DNA from 4 places in the Vibrio sabulosilitoris genome. Region 1 is predicted to be linked to each of the others. Evidence: predicted binding sites of a transcription regulator. Region 1 holds the regulator's gene; each other region holds the start of a gene.
The links. Region 1 encodes PurR, which represses purine synthesis genes. Its sites were predicted from a motif close to TNANGNAAACGTTTNCNTNA; they were not measured.
Positions count from the first base shown of each region.

Region 2: a site for PurR is predicted at 2,068-2,087, ahead of purT (formate-dependent phosphoribosylglycinamide formyltransferase). Genes of this name have one in related genera too.
Region 3: a site for PurR is predicted at 2,316-2,335, ahead of purM (phosphoribosylformylglycinamidine cyclo-ligase). Genes of this name have one in related genera too.
Region 4: a site for PurR is predicted at 3,295-3,314, ahead of ACZ5R2_RS19920 (formate--tetrahydrofolate ligase). Genes of this name have one in related genera too.

Region 1 is NZ_AP029600.1:1,468,747-1,473,848, forward strand. Features, by position in the region: gene ACZ5R2_RS22040 (inactive transglutaminase family protein) at 1-947, shown strand, start outside; gene ACZ5R2_RS22045 (alpha-L-glutamate ligase-like protein) at 951-1,916, shown strand; gene torD (molecular chaperone TorD) at 2,095-2,748, shown strand; gene purR (HTH-type transcriptional repressor PurR) at 2,934-3,947, shown strand; cyclic di-GMP riboswitch class I at 4,087-4,198, shown strand; gene ACZ5R2_RS22060 (TfoX/Sxy family DNA transformation protein) at 4,310-4,900, shown strand.
Region 2 is NZ_AP029599.1:2,267,697-2,272,798, reverse strand. Features, by position in the region: gene ACZ5R2_RS10765 (thiopurine S-methyltransferase) at 42-737, shown strand; gene purT (formate-dependent phosphoribosylglycinamide formyltransferase) at 826-2,001, opposite strand; gene ACZ5R2_RS10755 (SLC13 family permease) at 2,262-3,680, shown strand; gene ACZ5R2_RS10750 (response regulator) at 3,712-4,191, shown strand; gene cdd (cytidine deaminase) at 4,321-5,102, opposite strand, start outside.
Region 3 is NZ_AP029599.1:1,335,441-1,340,542, reverse strand. Features, by position in the region: gene smrA (DNA endonuclease SmrA) at 1-219, shown strand, start outside; gene rluF (23S rRNA pseudouridine(2604) synthase RluF) at 328-1,383, shown strand; gene upp (uracil phosphoribosyltransferase) at 1,446-2,072, opposite strand; gene purM (phosphoribosylformylglycinamidine cyclo-ligase) at 2,399-3,439, shown strand; gene purN (phosphoribosylglycinamide formyltransferase) at 3,442-4,080, shown strand; gene ACZ5R2_RS06280 (class II glutamine amidotransferase) at 4,295-5,102, opposite strand, start outside.
Region 4 is NZ_AP029600.1:988,994-994,095, forward strand. Features, by position in the region: gene msrB (peptide-methionine (R)-S-oxide reductase MsrB) at 103-1,230, opposite strand; gene ACZ5R2_RS19920 (formate--tetrahydrofolate ligase) at 1,522-3,267, opposite strand; gene ACZ5R2_RS19925 (iron-containing alcohol dehydrogenase) at 3,424-4,572, opposite strand; gene glgC (glucose-1-phosphate adenylyltransferase) at 4,837-5,102, opposite strand, start outside.

The sequences.
Region 1 (5,102 bases):
TTGAAGCGGTCGATAAGATCCTCGCCTATGCGGGTGTTCCGAGCAAAGTCGCCGGTGTGATTGAGCTAGAAGACGGCCGCCGCCGTCAAAGCATTCAGCCAATGAACCAGGTTTGGGATGGCAAGCAGTGGCAGCTGTTTAACCCGCAATCGGGTGTTCAGGGAATGGCGCCAAATATTCTGATTTGGGACGAGTCGAATGTCTCGCTTCTGGATCTGATTGGTGGCAGTAACAGCCAAGTCCTATTCTCTATGATTGCCCAAGAAGTTTCTGCCCAGACGGCGACCAATAATAAAGTCGACGCCGACGGCCTGCTAAACCTCTCGATTCACAGCCTTCCGCTGGAAGAGCAGGCAATGTTCAAGACCATCATGCTGATCCCTATCGGCGCCCTTATCGTCGTGTTCTTGCGTGTGATCATCGGTCTTAAGACCTCGGGTACCTTTATGCCCGTATTGATTGCGGTAGCGTTTGTCCAAACTCAGCTTGTGACGGGTATTGTTGGCTTCCTACTTATCGTCGGCACTGGTCTTGTGATCCGTAGTTACCTTTCACGACTTAACTTACTGTTGGTCGCACGGATCTCGGCGGTGATCATCACGGTAATCATGATCATCTCAGTATTTACCGTTGTCGCCTTCCGTATTGGCCTGACTGAGGGCTTATCGATCACCTTCTTCCCGATGATTATCTTGTCATGGACCATTGAACGTATGTCAATCTTGTGGGAGGAGGAAGGCGCTAAAGAGGTTATGCTCCAAGGTGGTGGCTCACTGCTCACTGCTGTGCTTGTGTACTTGGCGATGACCAACAGCTATGTCCAGCACCTAACATTTAACTTTATCGGTCTACAGTTTGTCGTACTTGGCGGTATCTTGCTCCTTGGTACCTACACTGGCTATCGTCTAACTGAGCTGCGTCGCTTCAAACCGCTAACGGAGGACTAAACGATGTTTTCACGTTTAACCTCACCCGGTAAACTGCGCGCCAAAGGGATCATGGGCATGAACCAACGTAACCACAGTTACATTGGCCGCTACAACGATCGCTCTAAATACCCTTTGGTGGATGATAAACTCAAAACCAAGATCATTGCTGAGGCAGCGGGATGTACTGTGCCAAAACTGATTGGCACCATCTCTACCCAGGCGGATGTGAAACGAATTCACAAGATGGTCAAAGATTGGCCGGGCTTTGTGATCAAACCGGCTCAAGGTAGTGGTGGTAAGGGTATCTTGGTGGTGATTTCCCACCAAGATGGCGTCTACACCAAGCCCTCTGGCTCAACCATCAACGAAGAGGACGTTGAACGTCATATCAGCAACACACTTGCTGGCCTGTTCTCGCTCGGTGGTAAAAACGACGTGGCCGTGGTCGAAAACTTGATTAAGTTTGATGACTGCTTTGAAGGCTACAGCGTAGAGGGAGTGCCTGATGTTCGGATCATCGTGTTCAAAGGCTACCCTGTCATGGCCATGATGCGCTGCTCAACCACTGCTTCAGATGGCAAAGCAAACTTGCACCAAGGCGCCGTCGGGATTGGTATTGATATCGCCACAGGGCGCGCCGTCCGCGCAGTACAGTTTGACCAACCGGTTGAGCACCACCCAGACACTGGCCAAGAGCTCAGTCAACTGCAAGTCCCACACTGGGAGCGTCTGCTTGAACTTGCCGCGAGTGCCTGGGAGATGACTGGGCTTGGTTATATGGGTACTGATATGGTTCTGGATAAAGAAGAAGGGCCAATGGTGCTGGAGTTGAATGCTCGTCCAGGATTAGCGATCCAAATTGCCAACGGCAGTGGCTTGCTTCCGCGACTGAAGCATATTGAAAACCTTGAGCTCCCAGCGGAATACCCTAAACCCAAAGAGCGGGTCGCCTACGCTGCTAAGCAGTTTGGTGTCTTCAACAAGTAAGTCAGTAAACAGCAAAAATGCCGCCCTCTCATCGGGCGGCATTTTTATTCATACTAACAATCGATTACGTCAGGTCTCCTAGAAATGCTTGTCTATTACTCTCATTATTGCTCCATGCCACTATTTAGAAATTAGTTATACTTATCAACATAGTGAACGAGATGTGGGGTTGGTCGTGATTGAAGAAGTGAAAGCGTTTAATGATAAGCGAGCAGAGATCTACTGGTGGCTCTCAAGCCTGTTCAGTCGAGAGCTGGACGACAAAGATCTTGCCCAGTACCAAAGTCCAGAAATTCGCGCATTTCTGAGTGGCTTGGAGGAGAACCCACAGTTAAAGCAACCCGTGGCAAACTTTATTGATACGCTCAATCGCCTGCAAGACAGGGAAGACGCTCAATTGGAACTCGCCGCTGATTTTTGCGACTTGTTCCTTAAGTCTGATAAAGAAGGGGCCTTACCTTATGCCTCGGTATATCTGGATCCTGAACATATGCTCAATGGCCAACCAGCCCTGAAAATGAAGCAACTTCTCGCTGAGCATAATATTCAAGTCTCCCAAGGTTTGAATGAGCCCCCAGATCACCTCGGTGTCGAGCTCGATTTTCTTGGCAACCTCATCATTCGCTCGAATGAACTCGAGCAGGAGCGCCACCTTGAACAGGCTTTTGCTGAGCAAGAACAATTTATCCGCCAATACCTGCTCACTTGGGTACCTCAATTTTGCGCCTTATGTAAAAAACGCGACCAGTTTGGGTTCTATGCTGCAGTAAGTGAGTTACTGCTCGCCTTTCTCAAGCTGGACTGTCTTTACTTATTGGGCGAGGAAAGTTAGCCCAATTGGCGATTAAGTTTGCACCGCAAACGATAGCAGTCTAAAATGTTCGGATATTTTTAGCCGCTTTCGTAAAAGCGGTTTTTTTGTTTACCCCTTAGCGAATACCGCATTTCCCTCACCATGATACGTTCGAACGCTTGAGATCTGTGCGGTAACCATAAGTACTATTAAGGAACACACCAATGGCCACTATTAAAGATGTCGCACGTCTTGCTGGTGTCTCTACCACAACGGTATCGCACGTTATCAATAAGACCCGATTCGTTGCTGAGGCTACCCAAGAAAAAGTAAACCAAGCGGTGAAGGAGCTTAATTACGCTCCTAGTGCGGTGGCGCGTAGTTTGAAGTGTAATTCAACCCGTACCATCGGCATGCTCGTCACTCAGTCCACTAACCTGTTTTTCTCTGAGGTCATTGATGGTGTCGAGAGTTACTGTTACCGTCAGGGCTACACCCTAATTTTGTGTAACACCGGTGGTATTTACGAGAAACAGCGCGATTATATTCGTATGCTGGCCGAAAAACGTGTCGATGGCATTCTGGTCATGTGTTCAGACTTGACTGAAGAGCTCAACGAGATGCTCGATAGCCACCCTAACATTCCAAAAGTAATCATGGACTGGGGCCCTGAAACCTCTCAAGCTGACAAAATCATTGATAACTCTGAAGAGGGCGGTTACCTTGCGACCAAGTTTCTAATTGATAAGGGCCACCAAAAGATTGCTTGCCTTAGCGGCCACTTTGAAAAGGCTGCGTGTATGGAGCGTATTAGCGGCTTTCGCCGCGCGATGGATGAGGCGAACCTCAATGTGGTTGAGGATTGGATCCTTGAGGGCAACTTTGAGTGTGACACTGCCGTCCTTGCCGCGGACAAGATCGCTGCAATGGATGAAAAGCCGACCGCGGTATTCTGTTTTAATGACACCATGGCACTTGGTCTTATGAGTCGCTTGCAGGAAAACGGTATTCGTATCCCTGAAGATATGTCTGTGATCGGTTATGACAATATCGAGCTGGCCGAGTACTTCTCTCCACCACTGACCACCGTACACCAACCGAAACGACGTGTGGGTAAAAATGCCTTTGAGATCCTGTTAGAAAGAATCAAAAACAAGGAGCATGAAAAGCGAGTTTTTGAGATGCACCCAGAGGTCGTAGAGCGACTAACCGTCAAAGATATCAATAATTTAGATTAATTTTTGAAGCAAAATCAAATGCCTACACGGTTAGTGTGTAATTGAAAAGAATTGACCAGTCTTTTTTGGGACTAATATCACGTTACGGTTAGTAAATGTGTGATATCAGCCCAGCTTTTTATTATGATTTTGGCGTATGCCACGCACAGGGCAAACCATCTGAAAGGGTGGGACGCAAAGCCTCCGGCCTTACCCTTCAATTACTTGGGTGAAAACTCTCGTTTTTGAAGAAAGGTAGCGGGGTTGCCGACGGTGAAAAGACCCTTCATTTACCTGCTTCATGTAAGTGTCGCGTCGTTTTTGCTAAATTCTCGGGCCTGAATTTAGGTGGCTGTTGTTTCACTACCGAGATTTACAAAACCATGGATAGACCAATTTTAAAAGACTCAATGCGTTTATTTGAGCAACTAGGGAGCGTAAAATCGCGATCAATGTTCGGCGGATTCGGCGTTTTTGTCGATGATGCAATGTTTGCACTCATCGTTAGCAATCGTTTGCACATTCGCAAATGCAGTGAATTAGATGCCGAAATTACCGCCAAAGGCCTCGAACCTTATGTTTATGAGAAGAAGGGCTTTCCTGTTGTTACTAAGTATTTTCAACTTGCTGAGGATTGCCTAGAGAATCCCCAGCGTCTGCTTGAGATGGCAACAGTGGCTCTCGATGCCGCAAAAAAAGATAAAATTAAGCAAGAAACCGCCAAGCCGCAGCGCCTTAAAGATTTACCTAATCTGCGCCTTGCGACGGAAAGAATGCTCAAAAAAGCAGGGATAGGTAGTGTTTCTGAGCTCGAGGAAGCGGGCTCTGTTAACGCTTATCGCGCGATTCAGGAAACCCACACTGTACCGGTTAACCTTGAGCTGCTCTACTCTCTAGAAGGAGCACTCAGAGGCACCCACTGGTCGGTGATCCCTCAGCAGCAACGTGATGATTTAGCTAACCAGCTTTGCTAATCGTTGATATAACCTGCTATTCTTTACCTAAATTTTAGCCAGCGATCAGCTGGCTTTTTTGATTTTCGCGTATCTCTAAACTCTAACTGTGAATAGACTTCATTAGCTTTGGGGGCCAATTGAGGTGTTCCTACGTGCTCTAGAGCCCTCGCTAGCCCGTACTCGAACCTCGTAGAACGACAGCCTGTTGCCTTTTTTTTTG
Region 2 (5,102 bases), on a different replicon from region 1:
CTCGTATGATGGCGACACAAAGTCACCTGCAGGGAAATATAATGAGAGATGCCGAGTTTTGGCACAATAAATGGGCCTCAAATTCCATTGGATTCCACCTTCCTGAAGTCAACCCGTTACTGATCAAACACTGGGATGCACTCAAGCCTTTACGCTCACAAAAGGTGTTGGTTCCCTTATGCGGTAAGAGTGAAGATTTGGTTTGGCTTGCTGAACGTCACGATGACGTTCAAGGCGTAGAGTTAAGCCAAATTGCGGTGAGAGCGTTTTTCTCAGAGCACTTCTATACGCCAATGGTTACCAAGGTGTCTGGTCAACACGAGCTGTATCAGTTCGATGAACTCTCTATTTATACTGGCGATGTGTTTACCGCGCCGCTGGAAAAGGTCTCTCTGATTTATGACCGCGCCGCCTTGATAGCACTGCCTCAAGAGATGAGAGCCGATTATGCAAAGCGACTCGACTCACTACTTGAGCCGGGTGGTCAGATTCTGTTAGTAACACTAGAGTACCAGCAAGATGAGATGCAAGGCCCACCGTTTAGTGTCCTTGAGCAGGAGATAACTCAGCTGTTTCCTGGTTACAACGTCACTCGATTAGCGACAGAGGTGGCTGATGAGTCACATCCTAAGCGCGCGGAACGTGGTTTAAGCTATTTTGCTGAGAGCGTATTGGTTCTAAAAAAAGGGGCGGGGCATGAGGACGGGTATAGCCCTACGGGGAGCGAGGATTGCTGAGTGTGCGGTCATTGAATCGAGCACTTAAATAAAATAAAGCCTTCAGAGTTTGAAGGCTTTATTTTCCAATGCTGTTACAAGATACAAATTAGTAGACGATCTTGACGCGCTTAGTTGCGGCTACCGCGTCGTTGATGGCGGTTTGTACGTTGTCGCGTCTGGCGACGACGACACCTAGTCGGCGGCGGCCGTTGATGTCTGGCTTACCGAACAGGCGAACTTGAGTTTGTGGTTCGCGTACGGCGTCAGCTAGGCCGTCAAACTGAATATTCTCTGATTGACCTTGGCCAAGGATTACCGCCGATGCAGCAGGGCCGTATTGGGTGATCGCGGCGATTGGCTGCTCAGTGAAAGCGCGCACGTGCAGTGCGAACTCAGACAGGTCTTGTGAGATAAGCGTCACTAAGCCGGTATCGTGTGGGCGCGGGGAGACCTCGTTGAAGATAACCTTGTTACCCTTAACGAACAGTTCGACACCAAAGATACCGTAGCCACCGAGTGCATTGACGATCTGCTCTGCAGTGTACTCTGCTGCCTTACGTGCGGTCTCTGACATTGCTTGAGGCTGCCACGACTCGCGGTAATCACCATCTTCTTGGCGGTGGCCGATAGGCGCACAGAAATGCACACCATCAACGGCGCGTACTGTTAGTAGCGTGATTTCGTAATCAAAGTCGATAAAGCCCTCAACGATAACGCGACCAGCGCCAGTACGACCACCTTCTTGGGCGTATTCCCATGCCGATTCAATATCTGCCTGAGTCTTGATAACGCTTTGGCCTTTACCCGATGAGCTCATTACTGGCTTACACACACAAGGTACGCCGACCGCTGCAACCGCTGCGACGAAGCTGTCGTAATCATCCGCAAACTGATATGGTGAGGTCACGAGCTCCAGCTCTTCTGCCGCAAGGCGACGAATGCCCTCGCGATTCATAGTCAGCTGGGTTGCCTTAGCACTTGGGACAACGTTGAGACCTTTTTGCTCAAGCTCAACCAGTTTATCGGTAGCGATCGCTTCAATTTCTGGTACTACGTAATCCGGTTGCTCTTGATTGATCAATGCCTCCAACGCATCACCATCAAGCATATCAATCGCGTAGCTTCGATGGGCAACTTGCATTGCTGGCGCGTTTTCATAGCGATCGCAGGCGATCACCTCAAAGCCAAGTCGCTGACATTCGATAGCGACCTCTTTGCCCAGTTCACCTGAGCCGAGTAGTAACACTTTTGTTGCATTTTTCGCAGTAGCAGTACCAAACATAGACAATCCTCTTTGTGCTTGCGCGAAGTTGGAAATTTCGCAGCGGATCATACTGTATTTACGCGCAAAAGCAATCGTTTGCGTTCAGTGCTGTTCTAAATGGCGGTTAATCCACCGATGAGGAAGAAACACTGAAGATTCATTGATCTAGCCACTAGTAATTGATGTGCCATTTAGGACAAAATACCAATTACCGCCGTTTACCCCCAACTGGGTAAACCACTTTTGTTAAGGAACCTTTAAATGGAATTACAGTCGTTATGAAACTGTCACCAAAATTTATTATTCCTCTCGTGATCCCTCTTGTTATTTTGTTGTTGCCAACCAGTGCGTTTCCATTTGAAGGCATGACGATTATTCAACAGCGTGTGATTGCTATCTTTTTACTTGCAGCCCTTTGTTGGGTATTTGAGCCTATCCCGATTTACGCCACCTCGGTTGTGATCATTGTGCTTGAGTTACTGCTCCTTTCGGACAAGGGGATACTCTGGGCACGCAGCGGCTTGGGTGAGCCAGGCTTTGGTGAGCTGATTGCCCATCAAGACTTGATGGCGACTTTTGCCAGCCCGATTATCATGCTGTTTTTGGGGGGATTTTTCCTTGCGATGGCGGCCACCAAATACCGACTTGATGTCAACTTGGCTCGGGTCATGCTCAAGCCGTTTGGCAATCAACCCAAGTATGTGATGCTCGGTCTGATGTTGATCACTGGCGTGTTCTCGATGTTTATGTCCAACACGGCAACCACGGCAATGATGCTTTCGATCCTTGCGCCAGTGATTGCGGTGTTTAAGGCTGGGGATCGAGGTCGGATTGCACTTGCTTTGTGTATTCCTGTTGCCGCCAACATTGGTGGTATCGGCACACCTATCGGCACTCCACCAAATGCGATTGCGCTCAAATATTTGGTTGATGAATACACGATTACCTTCGGTGAGTGGATGGCATTCGGCATTCCATTTGTTATCGTGATGATGGCAATCGCTTGGGTTGTGATGTGTAAGTTGTACCCATCGGATCAAGAGACGGTCAAACTGGATATCAAAGGCAAGTTCCTTAAGACGCCAAAAGCGATGATCGTGTATTTCACGTTTGGTCTGACTATCTTGTTGTGGCTAATGGGCTCTGCTCACGGCATGAACTCGTACACGGTAGCGTTAATTCCAGTGGCGGTGTTCTCAATGACCGGCATTATCAACAAAGAGGACCTTAAGGGTATTTCTTGGGATGTGTTGTGGTTGGTATCAGGTGGTATCGCACTTGGTCTGGCGCTTGACCGTACTGGCTTGGCGGAACTAGTGGTTAACACCATTCCGTTTGGCAGTTTGTCACCTTATGCAGTCTTGCTGGGTGCCGCGGCGCTGTGTTTGTTGATGGCGAACTTTATGTCCCACACCGCAACGGCAAACTTGCTAATGCCAATTATGGCGGCGCTGGGTATGTCGATGGACGGGCTGATACCGCTTGGCGGCATTATGACTCTTATCCTTGTGGTGACTTTTGCAGCATCGCTGGGTATGTCTCTGCCGATCAGTACGCCACCGAACGCACTGGCTCACGCCACGGGTTTTGTGAATACCAAGCAAATGGCACGCGTGGGTGTGATCTTGGGTTTGATTGGTGTCGCGCTTAGTTTCGTGATGGTTTGGATCCTGAATATCGTCGGCTTTATTCAGTAGTTCCGCTCAATCGTTCTATCAGGGAGGTATGATGGAATCTCTATATGTAATTTGTGTTGATGATCAACGAGAAGTATTGACCGCCGTGGTTTCTGATCTCGAGCCACTCTCTTCTTGGTTACAAATCGAAGGCTGTGAGTCTGCGGACGAAGCCTTCGATCTTATCGAAGAACTGGACGCTGAGGGGCAGCATATTGCTTTGGTGATCTCAGATCATATGATGCCGGACAAAACCGGGGTTGAACTGCTAAAAGATATCCATGAGGATGGTCGTTATCCGAACACAAAGAAAGTCCTTTTGACCGGTCAGGCGACACATGGTGATACGATTGAAGCAATCAACCAAGCCGGTGTTCAGCACTATTTCGAGAAACCTTGGCAGGCTAAGCAACTGATCGATACTGTCCGTATCTTAGTTACCCGTTTTGTGTTTGATAACAAGCTTGACCACCTTGCGTATGTCGATTATCTCGACCCGCAGACGGTGTTTGAGCGACTTAAAATACAGTAAACGCAAAAAAGAGAGCCTGATGGCTCTCTTTTTTTAGGCGCGAGGCGCGGGTTACACTTCGTTCCGAGATTCGAGTGTTTTGGAGCGTGTGTTGAGAACCCCAAAACACAAGTGGTAATACAGGTAAGTTTATAGGGCTGCGTATTCAACCGTTATTTCTGGGTTGATGGTTTCGAGTGTTGACTGGGTTTCTGGTAGGTGGCTGATCTTGCCACTGGACAGCTCCACTAGTGCGGCTTGCTGGATGTCGTCGAGTTGGTAGCCGCTGAGTAGCAGTTGCGCCATTGCTACCTGAAGGGGAGGCAGGCTTGGGTTAAAGGCGGCATTCTCTGCATACGCGCCCTTAAACACTGCGCCATCTTTGGTTTGCAGGGCTACGCCACTTAAGTTGTTGGTGTAAGGCGAATGGCTGATATTTAAAGCCTCGATAGCGCTAGTAATCAGCTTACCTGCGTTGTTTAACTCATAGCCGTGTGATACTGGCGTCATGAGTCCTTCGGTTACACCAAGATCTTTAGGGCCAAATGATTCTGGCAAATAGGCCTGCAGTGACATTGGATCGCGCTGCGGTAGTTGCACAGTGAGTGACTCTGCTGTGGTCAACTCATTGAGAAATTGGCGGCAATGGCCGCAAGGGCTGTAGTTAATGGTGATATCACTAATGCCATGTTCACCTTTCATCCAAGCATGGCTGATGGCGGATTGCTCTGCATGAACGGTTTGCGCGAGCTGTGCACCCGCAATCTCCATATTGGCACCAAAATAGAGTCGACCTGATAGCCCTTCGACAATTGCGCCAACAAAGAAATTGGACAGCGGTGCGTACGAATAGGCAGCTGCAAAAGGCAGTAGGGCAAGTTTCAGCTCACTTGGTTCAAACCCGGTTTGACGCTGTAGTGTTTGAAATTGTT
Region 3 (5,102 bases), on a different replicon from region 1:
CGCACCGTGATTATCGTTCACGGACGCGGTGAGCGCTCCAACCCACCAGCTCTGATGAAAAGCTATGTCGCGAGTTGGCTAACACAAATCAAAGATGTTCAATGTGTCCACAGTACTCAGCGCTTTCATGGTGGTACTGGCGCGGTTTATGTGTTGTTGCGTAAAAGTGCAGACAAGAAAACTGAAAATCGTGAGCGTCACCAAAAACGGTTAGGTTAAGAGCCTCGCAGATGGTAAACTCTCGCCCCTCAATTTTTCTGAGCTGGGTCGCTCTCAACCAGAGTGGCCCCTCTAACACCGCCGTTGTGAAACGTTAGGAGCAACAACATGTCACAAGATAACGCCAAGCGTCTGAACAAATACATCAGCGAGACGGGCTTTTGCTCTCGTCGTGAAGCTGACAAACTGATCGAGCAAGGTCGGGTCACCATCAATGGTGCAAGGCCGGAGGTCGGCACCAAGGTGCTCCCTGGCGATGATATCTGTATTGATGGTAAACCCGTGCGCAGCAAACAGCGCCCGATCTACATCGCCCTTAATAAGCCAACCGGGATTACCTGTACCACCGAGCGTGATGTCCCGGGTAACATTGTCGACTTTGTTGGTTTAAATCAGCGTATTTTTCCTATCGGTCGCTTGGATAAACCCTCCGATGGTCTTATTTTCCTGACTAATGATGGTGATATCGTCAATAAGATCCTACGTGCGGGCAACAACCACGAGAAAGAGTACGTGGTACGTGTCGATAAGCCGATCACCCAAGCGTTTATCGACAAAATGTCCTCTGGCGTTGAGATCCTAGATACCGTTACCCTACCCTGCACCGTGACCAAAGAGACTAAATACTCATTCCGTATTGTGCTCACTCAAGGTCTGAACCGTCAGATCCGCCGTATGTGTGAGGCACTCGGCTATGAAGTGTTTAAGCTTCGCCGCGTGCGTATTATGAACATCAGTCTTGATGGGATCCCCAATGGCCAATGGCGCTATATGAGCGAGCAAGAGGTCGCGCAGATCCTTGCAATGTGCGAAGGCTCGGTTGGCACTGAAGAGGCCTCGAAGGTCGATGGTAAGGGTAAACGCATTCGTCGTGCGACTGATGCTAAGCTGTATGACAGCAGAGAAGAAAATCAGGAGTCGAAAGCGCGTCGTAACCAAAAGCCGCGTACCTTTAAAGGCCGCAATGCTGAAGAGTTTCGTCATGCTCCTAATTCAAAGCGTGGTCGCCATGGCTCTAATGAGGGCAATCGCAAGCGCCAAGACAGCTCGGCTGGCAACAGTCATGGTGTAAGCAAGGGCAAAACCTACTATAAACCAAGTGATAGCAGCGCTAGCAAGCCATCCAAGTCACGTCGCCCAGGTACACTTAGCCTTAAAAAGTAATCGAATGAAAAAAGGAGCCAAACGGCTCCTTTTTCTTCACCCAAGGGAATGTGCGATAGGTTTTACTTCGTACCGAAGATCTTATCACCCGCATCGCCAAGACCAGGAACAATATAGCCCTTGTCATTCAGTTTCTCATCAATGGCTGCTGTATATAGCTCAACCTCTGGGTGGGCTTTCTCAAGCGCAGCAATCCCTTCAGGCGCCGCGACCAGAACCAGCACTTTGATGTGCTTACAGCCTTTTTCTTTCAGTAGGTCGATGGTCGCGATCATCGAGCCACCCGTCGCGAGCATTGGGTCGACCACTAGCGCGATACGCTCATTGATGTGTGACGCTAGCTTGTTAAAGTAAGGCACGGGTTCAAGCGTCTCTTCGTCACGATAGATACCCACCACGCTGATACGTGCGCTTGGCATATGCTCAAGGACACCATCCATCATACCAAGACCAGCACGCAGGATAGGCACAACAGTGACTTTCTTACCCTTGATCTGCTCAACTTCTACCGGGCCACTCCAACCGTCAATAGTGACCTTTTCAGTCTCAAAATCGGCAGTTGCTTCATAGGTCAGAAGGCTACCAACCTCAGTGGCTAACTCACGAAAACGCTTTGTGCTGATGTCCCCCTCACGCATCAAACCAACTTTATGTTTAACAAGAGGGTGCTTAACTTCAACAACTTTCATTTTCTTCTCCGACTAATTGGGTAAACCCTGAGATTATAACCCGATTTCAGCAAAAAAGGGCAGGAATTAAGCACTTTAGCCATAACAGCAGCGACTCGTTTCAAAGCCGCGACAAAGCAAGTCATTGCGCTTGATATTGACACTCTCCTACCTATCGATCACTGAGCAGTAACCTCTTCTTCACTTCGTTTTGACAAGCGAATTGTCGACTTTTTTGCAATCATGCCATGGGTGGAAAAAACTTTGCGCAAACGTTTGCTCTTTAGGTTTAAGCGCTGTTAGAATAGCGCCGTTTTCACATCCAACTAACTACCGAGGATTTCTCCGTGAGTGGTAATAACACATCTCTTAGCTACAAAGACGCTGGTGTAGACATCGATGCGGGTAACGCATTAGTTGATCGTATTAAAGGTGCGGTAAAACGTACTCGTCGTCCTGAAGTCATGGGCGGCATTGGCGGCTTTGGTGCTCTTTGTGAGCTTCCAACCAAATACAAAGAGCCTGTTTTGGTATCGGGTACTGACGGCGTAGGCACAAAGCTTCGTCTAGCACTTGATCTAAACAAGCACGACACGATTGGTATCGACTTGGTAGCAATGTGTGTGAACGATCTTATCGTTCAAGGTGCCGAGCCACTATTCTTCCTAGATTACTACGCAACGGGCAAACTGGATGTTGATACCGCAGCAGACGTAGTCACAGGTATCGCTGATGGCTGTATCCAAGCGGGCTGTTCACTAATCGGTGGTGAAACCGCAGAAATGCCTGGCATGTACGAAGGTGATGACTACGATGTCGCTGGCTTCTGTGTTGGCGTGGTTGAAAAATCACAGGTTATTGATGGCTCAAAAGTCGCTGCTGGTGATGCACTGATCGCCGTTGGCTCTAGCGGTCCACACTCTAACGGTTACTCACTGATCCGTAAGGTACTGGAAGTATCTGGCGCAGATAAAGGTGAGATGCTAGAAGGTCGCACCATTGGTGAGCACCTACTAGAACCAACCAAAATCTACATTAAGTCGGCACTAAAGATGATTGAGCAGCACGATATCCATGCTATCTCACACATCACAGGTGGCGGCTTCTGGGAAAATATCCCGCGCGTACTTCCACAAGGCACTAAAGCTGTGGTTGACGGCAACAGCTGGGAGTGGCCTGCAATCTTCAAATGGCTACAAGAAAAAGGCAACGTTGAGACACACGAAATGTACCGCACATTCAACTGTGGTGTGGGTCTAATTGTTGCGCTACCGAAAGACCAAGCCGATGCAGCCGTTGAACTGCTCAAAGCGGAAGGCGAAAACGCTTGGGTTATCGGTGAGATTGCTTCTGCACAAGAAGGTGAAGAGCAAGTCGAGATCAACTAGGCATGAAAAGTATTGTTGTTTTAGTTTCAGGGAATGGTTCTAACTTGCAAGCGATTATTGATGCCTGCAAGACCAACATTAATGATGGCAAAGTTACCGCTGTTTTTTCAAACAAAGCAACAGCTTATGCCCTAGATAGAGCAAAGGCAGCCGCCGCGGCTGCCAACTTTCTCGACCCTGATGCCTTTGAGACTCGCGACGGATTCGATACCGAGTTGATGCGTCAAATCGATGAGTACAAGCCGGATCTGGTGATCTTGGCTGGCTACATGCGGATTCTAAGTGGCGAGTTTGTTCGCCACTATCTAGGTCGCATGATCAATATCCATCCTTCGCTACTGCCTAAATACCCGGGACTCAATACCTACCAGCGTGCTATTCACGCCGGTGATGAAGAGCACGGCACCAGTGTCCATTTTGTCACAGAGCAGCTCGATGGCGGCCCGGTGATCTTGCAGGCCAAGGTGCCTATCTTCGATGAAGACACCGTTGCCACGCTTACCGAGCGAGTCCAAACCCAAGAGCACAAGATCTACCCTATGGTCGCTAAGTGGTTTGTAGAGGACCGCCTGGAAATGCGCCAAGGTAAGGCCTTCCTCGATGGCGAGCAACTGGGCATTCACGGCTACGCTGCTGACTGATACCCCCTGTCGGGGGAGAGGCGAGATCGCTTCGCTGCGAGAATCGAGGGGGTGGGCGCTGAAGCACTACAACACTGCCCCCTATATTGTTACATCCTTACAATATTGACCAATCATTTTGAGATTCGAAAAGCGAGTACAGTACGCTTTGGATAGCGAGTAATTTATCACGCGCGACACCTCGCCTCTCGATTCTCGACTCTCGCTTCTGCTCTTAGGGCTTTGCAGCGGCAAACTCTACATCAACTAAATCCGCGCTATTACTATCAACCAGCTCGCCAAAATGGAACAAACCGAACTCGCCTGGCTTCATGCGCTGCCACTGTTCGTCGTCGGTCAATGGCTGGGTCGCAATCACAGACACCACATCATTGGGTGTGGTTTCTTCTTGGAAATTGATCGTCACCTCTTCATCAATCAGTGAGGCCTTACCAAACGGGGCGCGCCTGGTGATCCAATAGAGGTGGTTGGTGCAGAAGGTCATTAGGTATTCGCCGTTTGATAGCAGCATGTTGAACACACCGAGGTCGCGAAGCGGCCCACAACAGGTGGCGAGATAACGAAACACCTCTTCCATGCTCTGTGGTGGCTCAGGGAAACGCTGTTCCATCTGATTGAGCAGCCAACAAAAAGCCAGCTCACTGTCGGTTTGACCCACAGCACGGTGACGGCCCGTATCCAAGTGCTGATAGTCGCTCAGTTGACCATTGTGAGCAAACGTCCAGTAGTGTCCCCAAAGCTCACGAGTAAACGGGTGGGTGTTCTCTAGCTTGACGCCACCACGGTTGGCCTGACGAATATGGCTGATCACCGCGCAGCTCTTAATTGGGTAATTTTGTACCAACTCAGCAATCTTCGACTGACTGCTTGGCTTGGGGTCTTTGAAAGTACGAAAGCCCTTACCCTCGTAAAAGGTAATCCCCCAGCCATCACGATGCGGACCAGTATTGCCTCCCCGCTGCATCAAACCAGTAAAACTAAAACAGATATCCGTTGGCACATTGGCGCTCATCCCGAGCAAT
Region 4 (5,102 bases), 480 kb from region 1:
AAAAGCTGGCGCATTATATACCTAATAGCGCCAGCGATGCGAGTTAAAGCAAAGGATAGATGAACGGAGCACATAAAGCGCTCCTTTTTAGTGGAGTGTCGGTTAACTATCGAACAAGAATAGGTAGTTACCGTAACCTTGTGCCTCCATATCCTCTTTGGCGACAAACTTCATCGCTGCTGAGTTCATGCAGTAGCGTAGGCCAGTAGGGGCAGGCCCATCTTTAAACACATGTCCTAGATGTGAATCACCGTAGCGACTGCGCACTTCAGTGCGGGGGTAGATGAGTTTAAAATCGGTCTTGGTCGTGATGTAGTGCTCATCAATCGGCTTGGTAAAACTTGGCCACCCTGTACCTGACTTGTACTTGTCTGTTGAGGAGAACAATGGCTCACCAGAGACGATATCGACATATATGCCTTCTTGCTTATTGTCCCAGTACTCATTATTAAACGGACGTTCGGTGCCTTCCTCTTGAGTGACGTAGTATTGCAGCTCAGTTAGTTGCTGCTTAATGATTGATTCGCTTGGACGGGCGTAACGAATACGCTCAACGCCATTAGCCTCATCAATCATCTGGCGCAGGGTCACCGGGTTCTCTTTACGGCCTTTACCAAACACCTCGTCGAGATACTGATCGCGTCCAGAGGCATTGCGGTAGTACTTGTAGCGCCACTTGTTCTCTTTGTAATAGTCTTGGTGATAGTCTTCGGCCACATAAAATGTCTCATAGGCGATCAGCTCAGTTTTGAGTGGCTTCGGAAACACGCCCAAGGCATCGATCTGCTGCATAAAAGTCTGAGCAATCTGCTTTTGCTCATCGTCATGATAAAAGACAGCGGGGCGGTAGTGGCGACCGCGGTCGACGAATGATCCTTGGTCATCGGTTGGGTCGATATGGCGGAAGAACTGATCCAATACCTGCTCATAAGTCACTTGCATCGGGTCATAGGTCACTTGAATCACTTCAATATGACCGGTTTTACCTGATGAGACCTGTTTATAGGTTGGATTCTCAAGCTCGCCACCGGCATAACCAGAGACCACATCCAGCACGCCAGGAAGTTGTTCCAGATCCGACTCAGTACACCAAAAGCAGCCGCCGGCCAATGTGGCAACTTCAGTTTTACCCGAGGGGGCTTTACTCATTTTGTTGTCGGCACTAGCAGGCATCAACAGGCTTGCCACCGCCGCAAGACATAAGGCTATAAACAGTACAATTCGCTTCATGGTGTCACTCCTTTACCCTAGCTTCACGTAATTTAAACATCTATACGCAATAAGAACGGGAGCAAAGCGATTAAATTTCAACTACGGGAAAGATTCGAGAGGCGAGAGGCGAGAGGCGAGAGGCGAGAGGCGAGAAAATTTTCCAACCTTTGTCACTGCTGTCAAGTGTTACACCACCTCGAGCGCAGCGTTCTCGCAGGGCAAAGCCCGATCTCGATTCACGCCTCTCCCGAAGGGATAAAAAAACTCGGAGACAAGCTCCGAGTTTTTTGTTACTAACAGTTGGTGATATTAACTTAAACCAACAATATTGCCGTCTTCATCGATATCCAGGTTCATAAAGGCTGGCTTATCTGGAAGGCCTGGCATGGTCATTACGTTGCCGCTTAGGGCGTAGATAAAGCCTGCGCCGGCGCACAACTTCAGCTCACGGATTGGTACGTCAAAGCCTTTTGGTGCGCCCTTGATCGAGCCATCGGTGGTGATTGACAGTGGCGTTTTGGCAAAACATACCGCAAGCTTATCAAAACCGTGCTTTTTCAGTGCAGTAAGCTGTTGCTGAGCCTTGTAGCTCATGACTATGCTGCCGCCGTAACCGACTTCTGCAATGGTAGAAAGCTTTGACTCTAGCGAGTCTTCCACTGAATAGAGTGGTTTGAATTGACTTGGCTTGTCACATTGTGCAACCACTTTGTTGGCAAGCTCTACCGCACCTTCGCCGCCTTTACCGAATGCTTCACTGATGGCGACTTCAACATCAAATGGCAGCGCTTCGATCATTGCTTTCAGCGTCGCAAGTTCTTGCTCAGAGTCTTGTGGGAAGCGGTTAATCGCAACCACTGCTGGCACGCCATATTTATTGACGTTGTTGATGTGCCATTTCAGGTTCTCAAAGCCTGCCTCAAGCGCCTTTTGGTCGGCGTCAAAGATAGATTCAGGGATCGCTTGACCTGGTTTGAGGTTGTAAAGACCAGAGTTGGCTTTTAGTCCACGTAGAGTAGCCACAATCACCGCGCAGTCAGGAGCTTGTTGAGAGGCTTGTGCCTTAATGTTGCAGGCTTTTTCAAAGCCCATGTCCGAGCCAAAACCGCCTTCAGTTACTGTGTAATCAGCAAGGTGCGTTGCTACGCGGTCAGCAATAATTGACGAGTTACCGTGGGCAATGTTAGCAAATGGGCCTGCGTGAATTAGGGTAGGCACGCCCTCAAGGGTCTGCATTAGCGTTGGCTCAATGGCGTCTTTCATGCTAACGGTCATCGCACCGGCAACATCTAGGTCCTCTGCCGTTACCGGGTCACCATCAACATTGTAAGCAACGACAATACAACCGATACGTTTACGCAGGTCTTGTAGGTCATCGGCCAACGCTAGGATCGCCATTAGCTCAGAGGCCGCAGAAATATCGAACCCGTCTTCACGCTCGAAACCGTTGATGGTTTTATTGATTTCGTTCTTACCGACAGTGATCATGCGTAGGGCACGGTCATTATGGTCAATCACGCGCTTCCAAACGACATTTTTCGGATCGATTTTAAGCGCCTTAAGACCGGTACGTTCTTCGAATGCTTCGTAGCCTTGACGCTGTTCGTGATAAATACGTGCGTCGATGGCAGCTGACGCTAGGTTGTGCGCTGCCGTCACCGAGTGAATATCACCAGTTAGGTGGAGATTGAGCTCTTCCATCGGCGCAACTTGTGAGAAACCGCCGCCCGCAGCGCCACCTTTGACACCAAAAACGGGACCCATCGACGGTTGGCGAATACAGGCTGCTGCATTGTGGCCAATCTTTTTTAAACCTTGAGAAAGACCAATGGTGGTCACGGTTTTGCCTTCACCGAGTGGCGTTGGTGTAATGGCAGTGACAAAGATAAGTTTGCCGGACTTGTTGGTTTGTGTGCGTTTGAGGCTGGAAAGCGACACTTTCGCTTTGTGCTTACCCAAGGCTTGGAACTCATCCTCAAGGAGGCCAAATTGTTTGGCAACGTGATTAATTGACAACAGCTCTGTCTGACGACAAATCTCAATATCTGGCAGCATAATATCTCTTTAACTAGCGATTTTGACCAAGGAAAACGTTTGCGTGAGCATAATACGAGTATTTTTCGTGATGTAAAGCCAATTCGTGTTGGAGATTTGTAAACGAAAAAACGCACCCCGAGGAGTGCGTTGATGTTTTGTTGAGTATTTCATCGATTAGGCGATGGCTTGCTCAAGGATCTGGCGACTTTGCTCTAAAGTTATACTCTGATTCTCACCGAGTGTGTGCATGCCATGGGCATCCAATTGCTCGACGACTTTGTCGACTGCTGTCTGCTTTGACTCACCGTGCCCATCAAAAACAGTCGCGACATTGAGGTGATGATAGAATAGCTCGATCGAATCAATCGTGCGCTCGGCTAGGTCATCGCTTGGCTCCAAGCCAAACACATTCGTGCCCATTTGCTCTAATTTAGCGCGTTTAACATCGAGCTGGTTGCGCAGCAGCGAAGGCTGAACGATAGCCAGCGAACGGGCATGATCGACACCCCATAGTGCAGTCAGCTCATGGCCAATCATATGAGTTGCCCAGTCTTGTGGTACGCCACTGCCAATCAAGCCATTGAGCGCTTGGTTAGCCGTCCACATCAAATTACCACGCCATTCGTCGCTATCACGCACATCGTAACTCTCGCCAAGGCGTTTTAGATTACGTAGTAGGGTCTCGGCATAGCCCTCTTGGACCCAAGCGTCAGTGGTGGTGGTCAGGTATTGTTCACACACATGCACCCAGGCATCAACCACGCCGTTGATCAGCTGTCTTTCTGGCAGAGTTTTCATTGTGTCTGGGTCCAGCACAGCAAACTTAGGCTGAACAAATGGGCTAAGAAACGCCAGTTTGTCCTGGGTTTCGGCCTTAGTGATCACCGCACCCATGTTTGATTCCGAGCCGGTTGCAGGCAAGGTTAATACCGCGCCAAGTGGTAGTGCTTGGTCGACAACATGCTGACCAGTTAGGATATCCCAGCCATCACCAGCATAGAGAGACGCCGCAGCGACATATTTTGAACCATCGATAACTGAACCACCGCCAACCGCGAGGATAAAGTCGATCTGCTTCTCTTTGACCAGTGCCACTGCCTTGTCCAGAGTCTCTTTAGTCGGGTTAGGCTCTACACCTGAAAACTCACTCCACTGATGCTGGGCAAGTGCTTGAGTGAGCTGGTCGTAGACGCCATTGCGCTTGATAGAGCCGCCACCGTAGACGACGAGGACTTTGTTGTCTGCAGGGATCGCTTGCGCGATTGCCGCAATTTGGCCTTGTCCAAAGTGGATTTGGGTTGGGTTTGCATAACTGAATTTCATTGGTCTTTTTCCTTATCTGTCGGCGTGATATCAGTGCAGGAGAAGCACCAAACCCTGACTCGCCGTTTGCCAGTGACAAATTCAATATGTGAATGAAATCGGCAAAGATCAATCCCTAGCACAGACATTTTCTATAAAAAAAGGGACGCCAGAGTAAACCGTACGAAAAGTGGTGCGCATTACTCAAGGGTAGTGAGACAATAAAAGGGCACCCTAAGATGCCCCCGGATTTATGATTAGCGTAGTGATAAGGCTTTTAGTTTTCTAGAACTGATAGTCTTCTGGTACTACAACAATCCCGCGTTCTGAGACCTTAAAGCGTTTGCGATCTTCGGTTAGATCAAAACCAATCGTCGTATGTGGCGGAATTTTGACCCGCTTATCGATAATGCAGTTTTTTAGCTGACAGCCCTCACCAACCTCCACGTGGTCAAATAATATACTGCCAGTAATGGTGGCTCCGTCTTCGATACGGACGCTTGAAGAGATCACTGAGTGGTGCACAGACCCGCCGGAGTTCACCACTCCAG